DNA from 3 places in the Enterobacter sp. SM3 genome. Region 2 is predicted to be linked to each of the others. Evidence: predicted binding sites of a transcription regulator. Region 2 holds the regulator's gene; each other region holds the start of a gene.

Region 1 (4,399 bases), 620 kb from region 2:
TGATCGCGGTGAACTGCGCCATCTTTGGCGGCGTCTCGTTTATGGTTCAGCGTGATTACAACTTCAGTGAATCCGTGGTGTACGGTTTTGGTTCCGGTATCGGCTGGATGCTGGCGATTGTCACCATGGCGGGGATCCGCGAGAAAATGAAATATGCCAACGTGCCTGCGGGTCTGCGTGGCTTAGGGATCACCTTTATCACCACCGGGCTGATGGCGCTGGGCTTTATGTCCTTCTCCGGTGTGCAGCTATAAGGGCTAACAGATGGAAATTATCCTTGGCGTGGTGATGTTCACGCTGATTGTACTGGTGCTGTCAGGATTAATTCTGGCGGCGCGCGCGAAGCTGGTGAATTCCGGTGACGTGGTGATTGATATTAACGACGACCCGCAGAACCAGATCCGCACGCCGGCGGGGGACAAGCTGCTCAACACGCTCTCCGGTAACGGCATTTTTGTCTCCTCAGCCTGCGGCGGCGGCGGCTCTTGCGGGCAGTGCCGCGTGACGGTAAAAGAGGGCGGTGGCGATATTCTGCCAACCGAGTTGACGCACATCACAAAGCGTGAGGCAAAAGAGGGCTGCCGTCTGGCCTGTCAGGTCGCGGTGCGTCAGAACATGAAGATTGAGCTGCCGGAAGAGATCTTCGGCGTGAAAAAATGGGAGTGCGAAGTTATCTCTAATGATAACAAAGCCACGTTCATTAAAGAGCTCAAGCTGCGTGTCCCTGAAGGGGAAGATGTTCCGTTCCGCGCCGGGGGATACATTCAGATTGAATGTCCTGAGCATACCGTGGCCTACGCGGACTTCGACGTGCCTGAGGAGTATCGTGCCGACTGGGACAAATTCAATCTCTTCCGCTTTGTATCGGAGGTAAAAGAGCCGACGCTGCGCGCCTACTCGATGGCAAACTACCCGGAAGAGAAGGGCATTATCATGCTCAACGTGCGTATCGCCACGCCGCCACCGAATGTGCCGGACGCGCCGCCGGGCGTGATGTCGTCATATATCTGGTCTCTGAAGCCGGGAGATAAGGTGACCATCTCCGGTCCGTTTGGGGAGTTCTTCGCGAAAGATACCGACGCGGAAATGGTCTTTATCGGCGGCGGTGCCGGTATGGCCCCGATGCGCTCGCACATCTTTGACCAGCTCAAGCGGCTGGGTAGCCAGCGTAAGATCAGCTTCTGGTACGGGGCGCGCTCGCTGCGCGAGATGTTTTATGATGATGAGTTTAAACAGCTGGCGCGTGAAAACCCGAACTTTACCTTCCACGTGGCGCTTTCCGATCCGCAGCCGGAAGATAACTGGACGGGCTATACGGGGTTCATCCACAACGTGCTGTATGAAAACTACCTCAAGCAGCACCCGGCGCCCGAGGACTGCGAGTTCTATATGTGTGGTCCGCCGATGATGAACGCCGCCGTGATTAAGATGCTGAAAGATCTCGGCGTTGAAGATGAGAACATCATGCTCGATGACTTTGGAGGCTGATGATGCTGACGTTTCTGGCAACCTTTGTGGTGTTTGTGCTTGTCATCTTCGGCATGTCGTTAGGCTGGATCGTTAAGCGGAAAAGCATTCAGGGCAGCTGCGGCGGTATTTCCTCCATTGGGATGGAAAAGGTTTGCGACTGCCCGGAACCGTGCGATGCGCGGAAAAAAAGAATGGCCCGCGAGCAGCAGCGCATTATTTAGTCGTGTAGGTCGGGTAAGGCGAAGCCGCCACCCGACAATTCCCACGCACACTTCTCAACCCTTATTTATTTACTGTATACTTATCCAGTGATGAGTGAGGGCTTACTATGCGCAAAATAATCCATGTCGATATGGACTGCTTTTTTGCCGCAGTGGAGATGCGTGACAACCCGGCGCTGCGGGATATTCCCATCGCCATTGGCGGCAGCCGCGTTCAGCGTGGTGTCATCAGCACCGCCAACTATCCTGCGCGCAAATTTGGCGTGCGCAGCGCGATGCCAACGGCGATGGCCTTAAAGCTTTGCCCTCATCTCACGCTTCTGCCCGGCCGGTTTGAAGCCTATAAAGAGGCTTCCCTTCATATTCGGGAAATCTTCTCCCGCTATACCTCTCTGATAGAGCCGCTGTCGCTGGACGAAGCCTATCTGGATGTCACCGACAGCGTGCACTGCCACGGCTCCGCCACGCTGATGGCTCAGGAGATCCGCCAGACGATTTTCAACGAACTGAATCTGACGGCGTCTGCGGGCGTCGCGCCAGTTAAATTCCTCGCCAAAATTGCCTCCGATTTAAATAAGCCCAACGGCCAGTACGTCATCACGCCGGAAGAGGTGCCTGCATTTTTGAAAACGCTGCCGCTCGGTAAAATCCCGGGCGTGGGGAAAGTCTCCGCCGCAAAGCTGGAAAGCATGGGGCTACGGACCTGCGAAGACGTGCAGCGAAGCGATCTCGCGATGCTGCTCAAGCGCTTCGGGAAGTTTGGCCGCGTGCTGTGGGAGCGCAGCCAGGGAATTGACGATCGCGATGTGAACAGCGAGCGGCTACGTAAATCCGTCGGCGTTGAGCGCACACTTATTGAAGATATTCATGACTGGTCCGAATGCGAAACCATTATCACGGAACAGCTTTACCCGGAGCTGGAACGACGCTTAAGCAAGGTGAAGCCGGATCTGCTCATCGCCCGTCAGGGCATCAAATTAAAATTCAACGACTTCCAGCAGACCACGCAGGAACACGTCTGGCCACGTCTGAATAAAGACGATCTTATCGCGACGGCGAAAAAGGCATGGGAAGAAAGACGAGGCGGGCGAGGGGTGAGGCTGGTGGGTTTGCACGTTACGCTGCTGGATCCGCAGTTAGAGCGGCAGCTGGTATTAGGGCTGTAGAGTGCTTTAATCGTAGGCCCGGTAAGCGAAGCGCCACCGGGCATCAAACGGCTAATTACTTAACGGGGATCGCTTTCAGCAGTTCAGTCAGCAGCGTCCAGTAGTGACCGACGCTTTCGATATGAACCTGCTCATCTGGCGAGTGCGGACCGGTAATGGTTGGCCCAATGGACACCATATCCATATCCGGATACGGTTTCTTGAACAGACCACATTCCAGACCCGCGTGGATCACCTGGATGTTCGGGGTGCTGTTGAACAGACGCTGATAGGTTTCACGCACCAGCGCCATCACCGGAGAACTTGCATCCGGCTGCCAGCCCGGGTAGCTGCCTTTTGCAGACGTTTTCGCGCCCGCCAGCGTGCCCAGAGATTCCAGCATGCTCACCACATACTCTTTACCGCTGTCGATAAGGGAACGAATCAGGCAGATGATTTCCGCGCTGTCGTCGCTCATGGTCACCACGCCCACGTTCAGTGAGGTTTCCACCACGCCTTTCGCCACGTCAGAGTTGCGGATCACGCCGTTTGGCGTTGCGTTCAGCAACTGAACGAAGGTGTCACGAGACTGCGCGGTCAGGGCGGCTTTATCCGTGGTCACGGATTCCAGCACCACGGTCAGGTTTTTCTCTTTCGCCGACAGTTCGTTTTCCAGGATATCCAGATATACGCTGGAGAGTTTTTTCAGCTCGTCCGCTTTTGCCGCCGGTACTGCTACGGTGGTGAACGCTTCACGCGGGATCGCGTTGCGCAGGGTACCGCCGTTGAAGTCTACCAGACGCAGATCCAGCTCGGCCGCATGGCCTGCCAGGAAGCGCGCCAGCAGCTTGTTGGCGTTACCCAGACCCAGGTGAATATCGCCGCCGGAGTGGCCGCCTTTCAGCCCTTTCAGCGTCAGCTTGAAGGTCTGGAAGCCAGCAGGAATAGCTTCGCGCGACAGCGGCAGGGTAGAGATAAAATCAATCCCGCCCGCGCAGCCCATGTAGATCTCGCCTTCTTCTTCAGAGTCGGTGTTGATCAGGATGTCCGCCTGCAGCCAGTTCGCCTGCAGACCGAACGCGCCGTCCATGCCCGCTTCTTCGGTCATGGTCAGCAGCACTTCCAGCGGACCGTGCTCAACGCTGTCGTCGGCCAGCACGGCCAGCGCAGAGGCCATACCGATGCCGTTATCCGCGCCCAGCGTGGTGCCGCGTGCTTTCACCCAGTCGCCGTCGATGTACGGTTGAATCGGGTCTTTGGTGAAGTCGTGAACGGTGTCGTTGTTCTTCTGTGGCACCATGTCCAGGTGCGCCTGCAGCACAACCGGTTTGCGGTTTTCCATGCCTGCGGTAGCCGATTTGCGGATCAGAATGTTGCCAACCTGGTCACGTTCAGCATGCAGACCTTTTTCCTTCGCCCAGCCCATAATATGTTCGGCAAGCTGTTCTTCATGGTAGGAAGGGTGTGGAATGGAGCAGATTTTCGCAAAAATATCCCACAGCGGCTGCGGAGATAATTGAGACAGTTCAGACACGATAAGTCTCCTTGTCGAGGCGCTGCAAT
Region 2 (4,399 bases):
GACGGATAAAGAAGGCGCCCAGGCGGCGGAAAATCGGGCCTGCTGGCCAGAAATTCAGGTTGATACCGGCAGCAATGTGCGGCGGTACCAGCCCCTGATGATAGAGCACATAGGAAAGAAGCAGGTAGTCCATGTGGCTGCGGTGGCAGGGAACATAGACAATCTCATGGCCGTCATGCGCCAGCTGGCGTACGCGCTCGGCGTTATGAACGTTGATGCCCTGGTAGAGGCGGTTCCAGGTAAAGCCGAGAATACGATCGGACAGGCGGATCATCTCGTATGAGAAGTTCGCTGCAATCTCTTCCATCAGTGCAATGGCGTTCTGCTGGGCTTTCTCATGCGATATTTTCTTGCTGCGCGCTTCGTCTTCGACGGCGCGGGCAATCGCTTTGGAGGCCAGCAGCTTGTTGAACAGATCCTGACGCGCCGGGAGACGCGGCCCTACGGCAGCCAGGCGCTGGCGGGCGAAGTGCATACGCGCCACGCGCGCCAGTTTCTGCGCGATGATCTTGTCGGTGCCGTGCTCGTCCGCCATTCGACGCAGCGAAACGGAAGGGGAGAAACGCACAAAGCTGTCGCGTCCCAGCCAGGAGACCGCGAAGAACTTCTGGATGCCGTTAAGCATGCGCAGCGGCGGGTTCTCTTCACCTTTTTCACGGCCCGGGCGACGACCAAACATCACCGATACCGGCACCATCTGCACATCCAGATCGGGGTTGCTGCGGTGCAGGTCGAGATAGTCATGGAACAGCTTGATGGACTCTTCTTTTGGCGTGTAGTAGGTAAACACGCGCGGTCCACCGTGAATGAACACGTAGCGCGGCAGTAAAGTGCCGTCAACTTCTAGCGGTTCAAGCGGGTCAGGTAAGTCATGCGCCAGACACTGGGCGCGAAGCGTTAGTAAGTCTGCCTTCGAGTTATAAGGCAAAACGTACATAATAGGACGCGACGTATCGAGCCCCAATTCCAGCGCGGGTTCCGCTGGGATAGACTTGCTTTTTACCAGGATGCTTAATGGTAAATTAAGTAATTTGTAGTAAATTCGTGGCCAGCCGGACATAAACGATGTAAAGCCTCTGGTTAATAATGCAATTGCGGCGCAAGGATAACAGAAAGCGCGCAAAATTTCTGTTGTTACCCGTCATACTTCAGGCTGTAGCGAAACGCGCTACAGTTCCTGTTACTGACGCTTTTTTTCATAAAAGGTTCTTTTAATGGCCAATAATACCACTGGGTTAACGCGTATCATCAAAGCCGCCGGCTATTCATGGAAAGGGTTCCGTGCCGCGTGGATCAACGAAGCCGCCTTTCGCCAGGAGGGCGTCGCCGCTATCATCGCGGTGATCATCGCCTGTTTCCTTGATGTTGATGCTATTACCCGCGTACTTCTTATCGGTTCCGTGCTTCTGGTGATGATAGTGGAAATTCTTAATAGCGCTATTGAAGCTGTTGTTGATCGCATTGGTTCAGATTTCCACGAGCTTTCTGGCCGCGCAAAAGACATGGGCTCTGCTGCCGTGTTGCTGGCGATTATCACTGCCGTAATCACCTGGGTCACGCTGCTTTGGTCACATTTCCGATGAGCCTCGAGGAATAATTAAGTCCCTGGTTTTTTGTGCAGTTTTTGGTTCCAAAATCGCCTTTGACTGTATATACTCACAGCATAACTGTATATACACCCAGGGGGCGGAATGAAAGCGTTAACGACCAGGCAGCAAGAGGTGTTTGATCTCATCCGGGATCATATCGGCCAGACGGGTATGCCACCCACGCGTGCGGAAATCGCGCAGCGTCTGGGCTTCCGTTCTCCGAATGCTGCCGAAGAACACCTCAAAGCGCTGGCGCGTAAGGGCGTGATTGAGATTGTTTCAGGCGCGTCACGTGGTATCCGCCTACTGGTGGAAGAAGAGACGGGCATTCCGCTGGTGGGGCGTGTTGCTGCCGGTGAGCCTTTACTGGCACAGCAGCATATTGAAGGCCACTACCAGGTCGATCCGGCCATGTTCAAACCGAGCGCTGATTTCCTGCTGCGCGTCAGCGGTATGTCGATGAAAGACATCGGCATTCTTGACGGCGATCTGCTTGCGGTGCACAAAACGCAGGATGTGCGTAACGGCCAGGTGGTTGTCGCACGCATTGATGATGAAGTCACCGTCAAGCGTTTGAAAAAACAGGGGAACACCGTTCAGCTACTGCCTGAAAACAATGAGTTCTCCCCGATTGTGGTCGATCTCCGCGAACACAACTTCTCTATCGAAGGACTGGCGGTTGGGGTCATTCGCAACGGCGAATGGCTGTAACCTCTTCCTGACAGGCTATGGCGCCGCTGTAGCCTGCTTCATTCTCCACTCCCGGTATTTTTCATGTCACTGCTGACGGCATCCGATAAGGCATTGTGGCGTCTTGCTCTGCCGATGATTTTCTCCAATATTACCGTTCCCTTGCTCGGTCTGGTCGATACTGCCGTTATTGGTCACCTTGATTCGCCTGTTTATCTTGGCGGCGTGGCGATTGGCGCGACGGCAACCAGCTTCCTGTTTATGCTGCTGCTCTTTTTGCGTATGAGCACCACCGGGCTTACGGCACAGGCTTATGGCGCAAAAGATCCGCTGCGTCTGGCGCGCGCGCTGGTGCAGCCGCTGATCCTTGCGCTTGGCGCGGGGGCGTTAATCGTTTTATTACGTACGCCTCTGATCGACCTTGCACTCCATGTTGTTGGCGGCAGCGAGGCGGTACTGGCGCAGGCGCGACGTTTCCTTGAAATCCGCTGGCTCAGCGCGCCCGCGTCGCTGGCTAACCTGGTTCTGCTGGGGTGGCTACTGGGCGTTCAGTACGCCCGTGCGCCGGTCATTTTGCTGGTGGTGGGTAACCTGCTCAATATCGTTTTGGATGTCTGGCTGGTCATGGGTCTGCATATGAATGTGCAGGGCGCGGCGCTGGCGACGGCGATTGCCGAGTACGGAACCTTTATTATTGGCCTGTGGATGGTCTGGCGCGTGCTGGCGATGCGCGGCATCTCCCTGGCGCTGCTCAAAACCGCATGGCGCGGCAATATCCGTAAGCTGCTGGCACTTAATCGTGACATCATGCTGCGCTCGCTGCTGCTTCAGCTCTGCTTCGGCGCGCTGACGGTATTCGGGGCTCGACTGGGGCCAGAAATCGTTGCGGTCAACGCGGTATTGATGACGCTACTGACCTTTACCGCCTACGCGCTGGACGGTTTTGCCTATGCGGTAGAAGCGCATTCCGGGCAGGCGTACGGTGCGCGCGAAAGCGGGCAGCTTCGGGACGTCTGGCGGGCAGCCTGCCGTCAGTCGGGACTGGTGGCGCTGGCGTTCGGCCTGGTTTACGCCTGCCTGGGTGAGCAGATCGTTGCATTGCTAACGTCTATCCCTGCGCTGCGCGAACTGGCGAGTCACTATCTCATCTGGCAAGTCATATTACCGGTGGTCGGCGTCTGGTGTTATCTGCTGGACGGCATGTTTATTGGTGCGACGCGCGGAGCGGAAATGCGCAACAGCATGGCGGTCGCGGCGGCAGGGTTTGGCCTGACGCTACTGACGCTTCCCTGGCTGGGTAATCACGGTTTGTGGCTGGCCCTGGCCGTTTTCCTCTCGCTGCGAGGGATATCGCTGGCTTTTATCTGGCACCGCCACTGGCAAAACAATACCTGGTTCTCTTCACGTCACGATATATCGTGACGGTTAAAGATTCCGAATATGAAATCAACTGCCGAATCCTTAACTACAATAATTATCACGTCCAGCAGAAAAGAACGTAACGGACGTTACGACCCGACGCTTAACTAAGAGGACACGATGATGAATAAAGACGAAATCGGCGGCAACTGGAAGCAGTTCAAAGGTAAAGCGAAAGAAAAGTGGGGTAAGCTGACTGATGACGATATGACCGTCATTGAAGGTAAACGCGATCAGCTTGTCGGTAAAATTCAGGAACGTTACGGCTACGCGAAAGATCAGGCGGAAAACGAAGTCAAAGACTGGGAAACCCGTAACGACTACCGCTGGTAACGCTGAATAACCCACAGGGCGGCTCTAAGCCGCCTTTTCTTTTGCCGTTAACGCGGCTTTTTCTTCACAAGAATTGAGTGGTCGTGCTGGCACGCATCCTGATGGCGACAGGCTTCCACTTCCACGCAGGCAGAGCACAGCCCGTGCGCTTCAATCACGTTATGACGCAGGGCAAAACCCATTTTCGCCGCCAGCGTATGCATAATATCTTCCACGCCTTCCGCAGCCTCTTCTTTCACCACGCCGCAGCGGTCACAGATAAACATCGCCGACGTGTGGGTGGGCTGATCGAACAGATGGCACAGCACATAGCTGTTGGTGGATTCAACCTTATGCACGAACCCTTGTTCAAGCAGGAAATCCAGGGC
Region 3 (4,399 bases), 2.1 Mb from region 2:
GGAACAGGGATTTCAACAGTGCCTGTTTTTCAGCATTCCCTTCATACTGGCCATAAAGCATTTCCAGCTCCTGGGCATAGCTATTAAGGAACTCAGGGGTAAAGACATTGCGACGATGCTGCAGCCAGCGATCCTGCTCTGCCTCGTCCAGCGTGCCGGGGTAGTTACGCGCGCGGTAATTAAACATCAGCCTTTCGATGCGTTTATCGGCGAAGGTAATATCCAGCGCAGGCAAGTTGCGCGGCTCGGTTTGCAGAACGATATTCATCGCCGCGCGATCGGCATCGCTGAAGAAACCGTTATAGAGCTGGGCATCTACGTTTTCTGACGGTACGAAAGGCTCCGCCTCGGCAAAGATGGCGACCACTTTCTCGCGCACCTGAGGATTATCGCGCAGCACTTTCAGATTATCGAGGCAGTGCTGCCGGTTTATGCCCAGTCTGTCCGCATCTTCCGGGCGCAGCGTATTGGCCTGCGCCAGGACCGGACATTTATTGATATGCACCAGTTTGACCGGCACCGCAGGCAGATCCCCGAGTTCATTTTTCGGGGTATAAAGCCGTTCACGCAGGGTATCGCTGTCAAGCTCCAGCAGCGGTGAAATATCGCCGGCCAAATCCACCATGATGACCGCATTACGGTTATCCGGATGCCAGGCCAGCGGGGCGACCCAGCTGGTATTTCCGCGCCAGGCGCCAAACATGCCGGAAATATGCACCAGCGGCTTCATCTGCGGCACATCAATCAGCGTGGTCAACTTCTGTTTACTGCGGTGGCTCAGCAGATACTCAAACAGCCGGGGCTGCGCGCTTTTCACCAGCTTCGCCATGGCAATGGTGGCATAGACATCCGCCATAGCGTCGTGGGCATTGCTGTGCTCGATGCCGTTGGCGCGCGTCAGATGTTCCAACCGGAAGCTGGTCAGCCCTTCCTCATTTTCTGGCCAGTTAATGCCTTCAGGACGCAGGGCATAACAGGTGCGCATGATGTCGAGTAAATCCCAGCGTGAGTTGCGGTTCTGCCAGCTCCAGGCATAGGGATCGTAAAAGTTACGATAGAAGATGTTGCGCGTCACTTCGTCATCGAAGCGGATGTTGTTGTAACCGACCACGCAGGTATTGGGGACGGTAAACAGATCGTGGATGCGTCGGGCGAATTCTGCCTCGTTAACGCCTTTCTCACGCGCTTCCTGAGGGGTGATCCCGGTGACCATGACCGCCCCGGGCTGAGGCAGGTAGTCATCCGCAGGCTTGCAGTAAAAGACCTCAGGCTCGCCAATGATGTTGAATTCGTCGTCGGTACGGATGGCGGCAAACTGCGCCGGTCGGTCCAGCGCCGGGTGCGTGCCAAAGGTTTCGTAGTCGTGGAACAAAAAAGTCGGGCGAGCGGCAGAGTCAGACACCAGTAATACCATCCTGTTAAAAAATGACGTCACTATGGTAAACGATCGTGCGGTCCAGACCGAATAAAAAGCACCGCCATGGCGCAAATTTGCGCGCCAGCTTCAGAGAAAAATCAGCGTTCTGTCACATTTTTTTGCAATTAAGCCAGGTAACGACATCAGAACTCCCGTAAAAAGGTCATCGATTTTTAATGACCTGAGGATATACCGTTGAAACGCCGTCTGTTTATTGCTGTTTCTTTACTCGCTTCGAGTGTCTCATCTGCTTTTGCGGCCGAACCACTGGATTTTTCGCCGCAGCCTCCGGCCATTCAGGCTGGCTCCTGGGTGCTGATGGACTACACGACTGGTCAGATCTTAACGGCGGGCAACGAACATCAACAACGTAATCCGGCGAGCCTGACCAAGCTGATGACGGGGTATGTGGTTGATCGGGCCATTGATAGCCACCGCATTACGCCGGACGACATTGTCACCGTAGGGCGTGACGCGTGGGCTAAAGGCAACCCGGTTTTTGACGGCTCGTCGCTCATGTTCCTGAAAGAGGGCGATCGCGTCTCCGTACGTGACTTAAGCCGTGGCCTGATTGTCGATTCCGGCAACGACGCCTGCGTGGCGCTGGCCGATCACGTGGCGGGCGGTCAGCCGCAGTTTGTGAAGATGATGAACGACTACGTGCAAAAGTTGAATCTGCGCGATACGCATTTTGAAACCGTCCACGGGCTGGACGCGCCGGGCCAGCACAGCTCGGCCTATGACCTGGCCGTACTCTCCCGCGCCATCATCCACGGCGAGCCTGAGTTTTATCATATGTACAGTGAAAAGAGCCTGACCTGGAACGGGATCACCCAGCAGAACCGTAACGGCCTGCTGTGGGATAAAACCATGAACGTGGACGGCCTTAAAACGGGACATACCTCGGGGGCGGGCTTTAACCTGATTGCGTCCGCCGTTGACGGGCAGCGCCGTTTAATCGCGGTGGTCATGGGGGCGGACAGCCCGAAAGGGCGCGAGGACCAGGCCCGAAAACTGCTGCACTGGGGGCAGCAGAATTTCGATACGGTGCAGATCCTGCATAGCGGTAAAAAAGTGGGGACAGAACGTATCTGGTACGGCGATAAGGAGCAGGTGAAACTGGGTACCGACCAGGACTTCTGGCTGGCACTGCCGAAAGCGGAAGTGCCGAACATCAAAGCCAAATACGTGCTGGATAAAAAAGAGCTGGAAGCGCCGATCGCCGCGCACCAGCGGGTGGGTGAGATCCAGCTCTACGACCGCGACAAAGTGGTGGCGCACTGGCCGCTGGTGACGCTGGAAGCCGTTGATAAAGGCGGCCTGTTCTCTCGCATGAGCGATTATCTGCACCACACGCTTTAACTGTTGCTGAGCAGGCTGGCAGGGTTGCGAGTCTGCTCACATAATAAACACTCCTCGTTTGCCGATAATAGTCATCCAGTTTTATAGTGTATGAATATACAGTGATAGGTGGAGGCAGCATGGACTACAGCATTAAGCAGCAACAGAAACGTAAGATTGCCGGTTTTCATTTGGTCGGACCGTGGGAACAAACGGTAAAACAGGGTTTTGAACAGCTGGTGATGTGGGTGGACGGGCGTCACATTGAGCCGCTGGAGTGGGTTGCGGTCTACTACGATAACCCCGACGAGGTCCCGGCAGAAAAACTGCGCTGCGATACGGCGGTTACGGTACCGGATGATTTCGTCATCCCGGAAAACAGCGAAGGCGTCATGATGACGGAAATCGCGGCCGGGGATTATGCCGTGGCGACGGCGCGCGTGGAAAACTACGACTTCGCCACGCCGTGGTATCAGTTCTTTAATTCCCTGCTGCAGGACAATAAGTACCAGATGGCGCTCAAACCCTGCTTCGAGCGCTATCTCAATGACGGCAATGCAGACGGCTACTGGGATATCGAAATGTATATCGCGGTAGAGCATAAAACGGTTTAAGCCTGCGAAGTGAAGGGTTTTTCAGCCGGGAGCGATCCGCCCGGCTGAAAACACAGTACAATTGTGATTTGCCGTGTAGCTGGAGAGCGGGTGTGCGTCCCGACAAATCATTAACCCCTTTTGAAATTCGGTTGTACAAACATTACCGCGTGGTGCACGGGTGTCGCATCGCGCTGGCTTTCGTATTAACGTTTGTGCTGGTCCGTTTGCTGGACGTTCCCGAAGGGACGTGGCCGCTGATCACGCTGGTGGTGGTGATGGGGCCCATCTCGTTTTGGGGAAACGTTGTTCCGCGCGCTTTTGAGCGAATTGGCGGGACGGTTTTAGGCTCGGCGCTTGGGCTTATCGCCCTGAAGCTGGAGCTCATCTCATTTCCCGTGATGCTGGCATGGTGCGGTGCCGCCATGTTCCTGTGCGGCTGGCTGGCGCTGGGCAAAAGACCGTATCAGGCGCTGCTGATTGGTATTACGCTCGCGGTGGTTGTCGGTGCGCCCGCCGGGGATATGACCACGGCGCTGTGGCGAAGCGGGGATGTCATCCTGGGGTCACTGCTGGCCATGCTCTTCACCGGTATCTGGCCACAGCGTGCTTTTCTGCACTGGCGTATTCAGATGGCTAACTACGTCACCGCCTTTAACCGCGTCTATCAGGCCGGTTTTTCCCCGAATCTGGTTGAGCGTCCCCGGCTGGAAAAGCATCTGCAAACGATCCTCAACGACGTGGTTAAAATGCGCGGCCTGATCACGCCCGCCAGCAAAGAAACCCATATTCAGAAATCGATTTTTGAAGCTATCCAGACGGTAAGCCGCAATTTGGTCTGCATGCTTGAACTGCAAATCAACGCCCACTGGGCCTCGCGTCCCAGCCATCTGCTGATGCTTAACGCGCAGACCCTTAAAGAGACCCAGCAGATGACGCAGCAAACGCTGTTGACCATCGCCCATGCGCTCTATGAAGGGAACCCGCAGCCGATACTGGCCAACAGCGAGCGGCTGAATGAGATCGTCGCGGAGCTGAAGCAGCTCAT

What was found. Region 2 encodes LexA, which represses DNA repair genes until DNA is damaged. Its sites were predicted from a motif close to TNCTGTATGTACATACAGNA; they were not measured.
Region 1: the regulator LexA is predicted to act here: its motif matches at 1,762-1,781, upstream of dinB (DNA polymerase IV).
Region 3: the regulator LexA is predicted to act here: its motif matches at 2,864-2,883, upstream of sbmC (DNA gyrase inhibitor SbmC).

The regions. Positions count from the first base shown of each region.
Region 1 covers NZ_CP099971.1:981,671-986,069, forward strand. The annotation lists gene nqrE (NADH:ubiquinone reductase (Na(+)-transporting) subunit E) at 1-254, shown strand, start outside; gene nqrF (NADH:ubiquinone reductase (Na(+)-transporting) subunit F) at 265-1,488, shown strand; gene nqrM ((Na+)-NQR maturation NqrM) at 1,488-1,691, shown strand; gene dinB (DNA polymerase IV) at 1,799-2,857, shown strand; gene pepD (cytosol nonspecific dipeptidase) at 2,913-4,370, opposite strand.
Region 2 covers NZ_CP099971.1:358,504-362,902, forward strand. The annotation lists gene plsB (glycerol-3-phosphate 1-O-acyltransferase PlsB) at 1-1,060, opposite strand, end outside; gene GVO84_RS01555 (diacylglycerol kinase) at 1,215-1,583, shown strand; gene lexA (transcriptional repressor LexA) at 1,692-2,300, shown strand; gene dinF (MATE family efflux transporter DinF) at 2,364-3,701, shown strand; gene GVO84_RS01570 (CsbD family protein) at 3,822-4,031, shown strand; gene zur (zinc uptake transcriptional repressor Zur) at 4,079-4,399, opposite strand, start outside.
Region 3 covers NZ_CP099971.1:3,099,485-3,103,883, reverse strand. The annotation lists gene sbcB (exodeoxyribonuclease I) at 1-1,414, opposite strand, end outside; gene dacD (serine-type D-Ala-D-Ala carboxypeptidase DacD) at 1,613-2,779, shown strand; gene sbmC (DNA gyrase inhibitor SbmC) at 2,899-3,372, shown strand; gene GVO84_RS14580 (FUSC family protein) at 3,465-4,399, shown strand, end outside.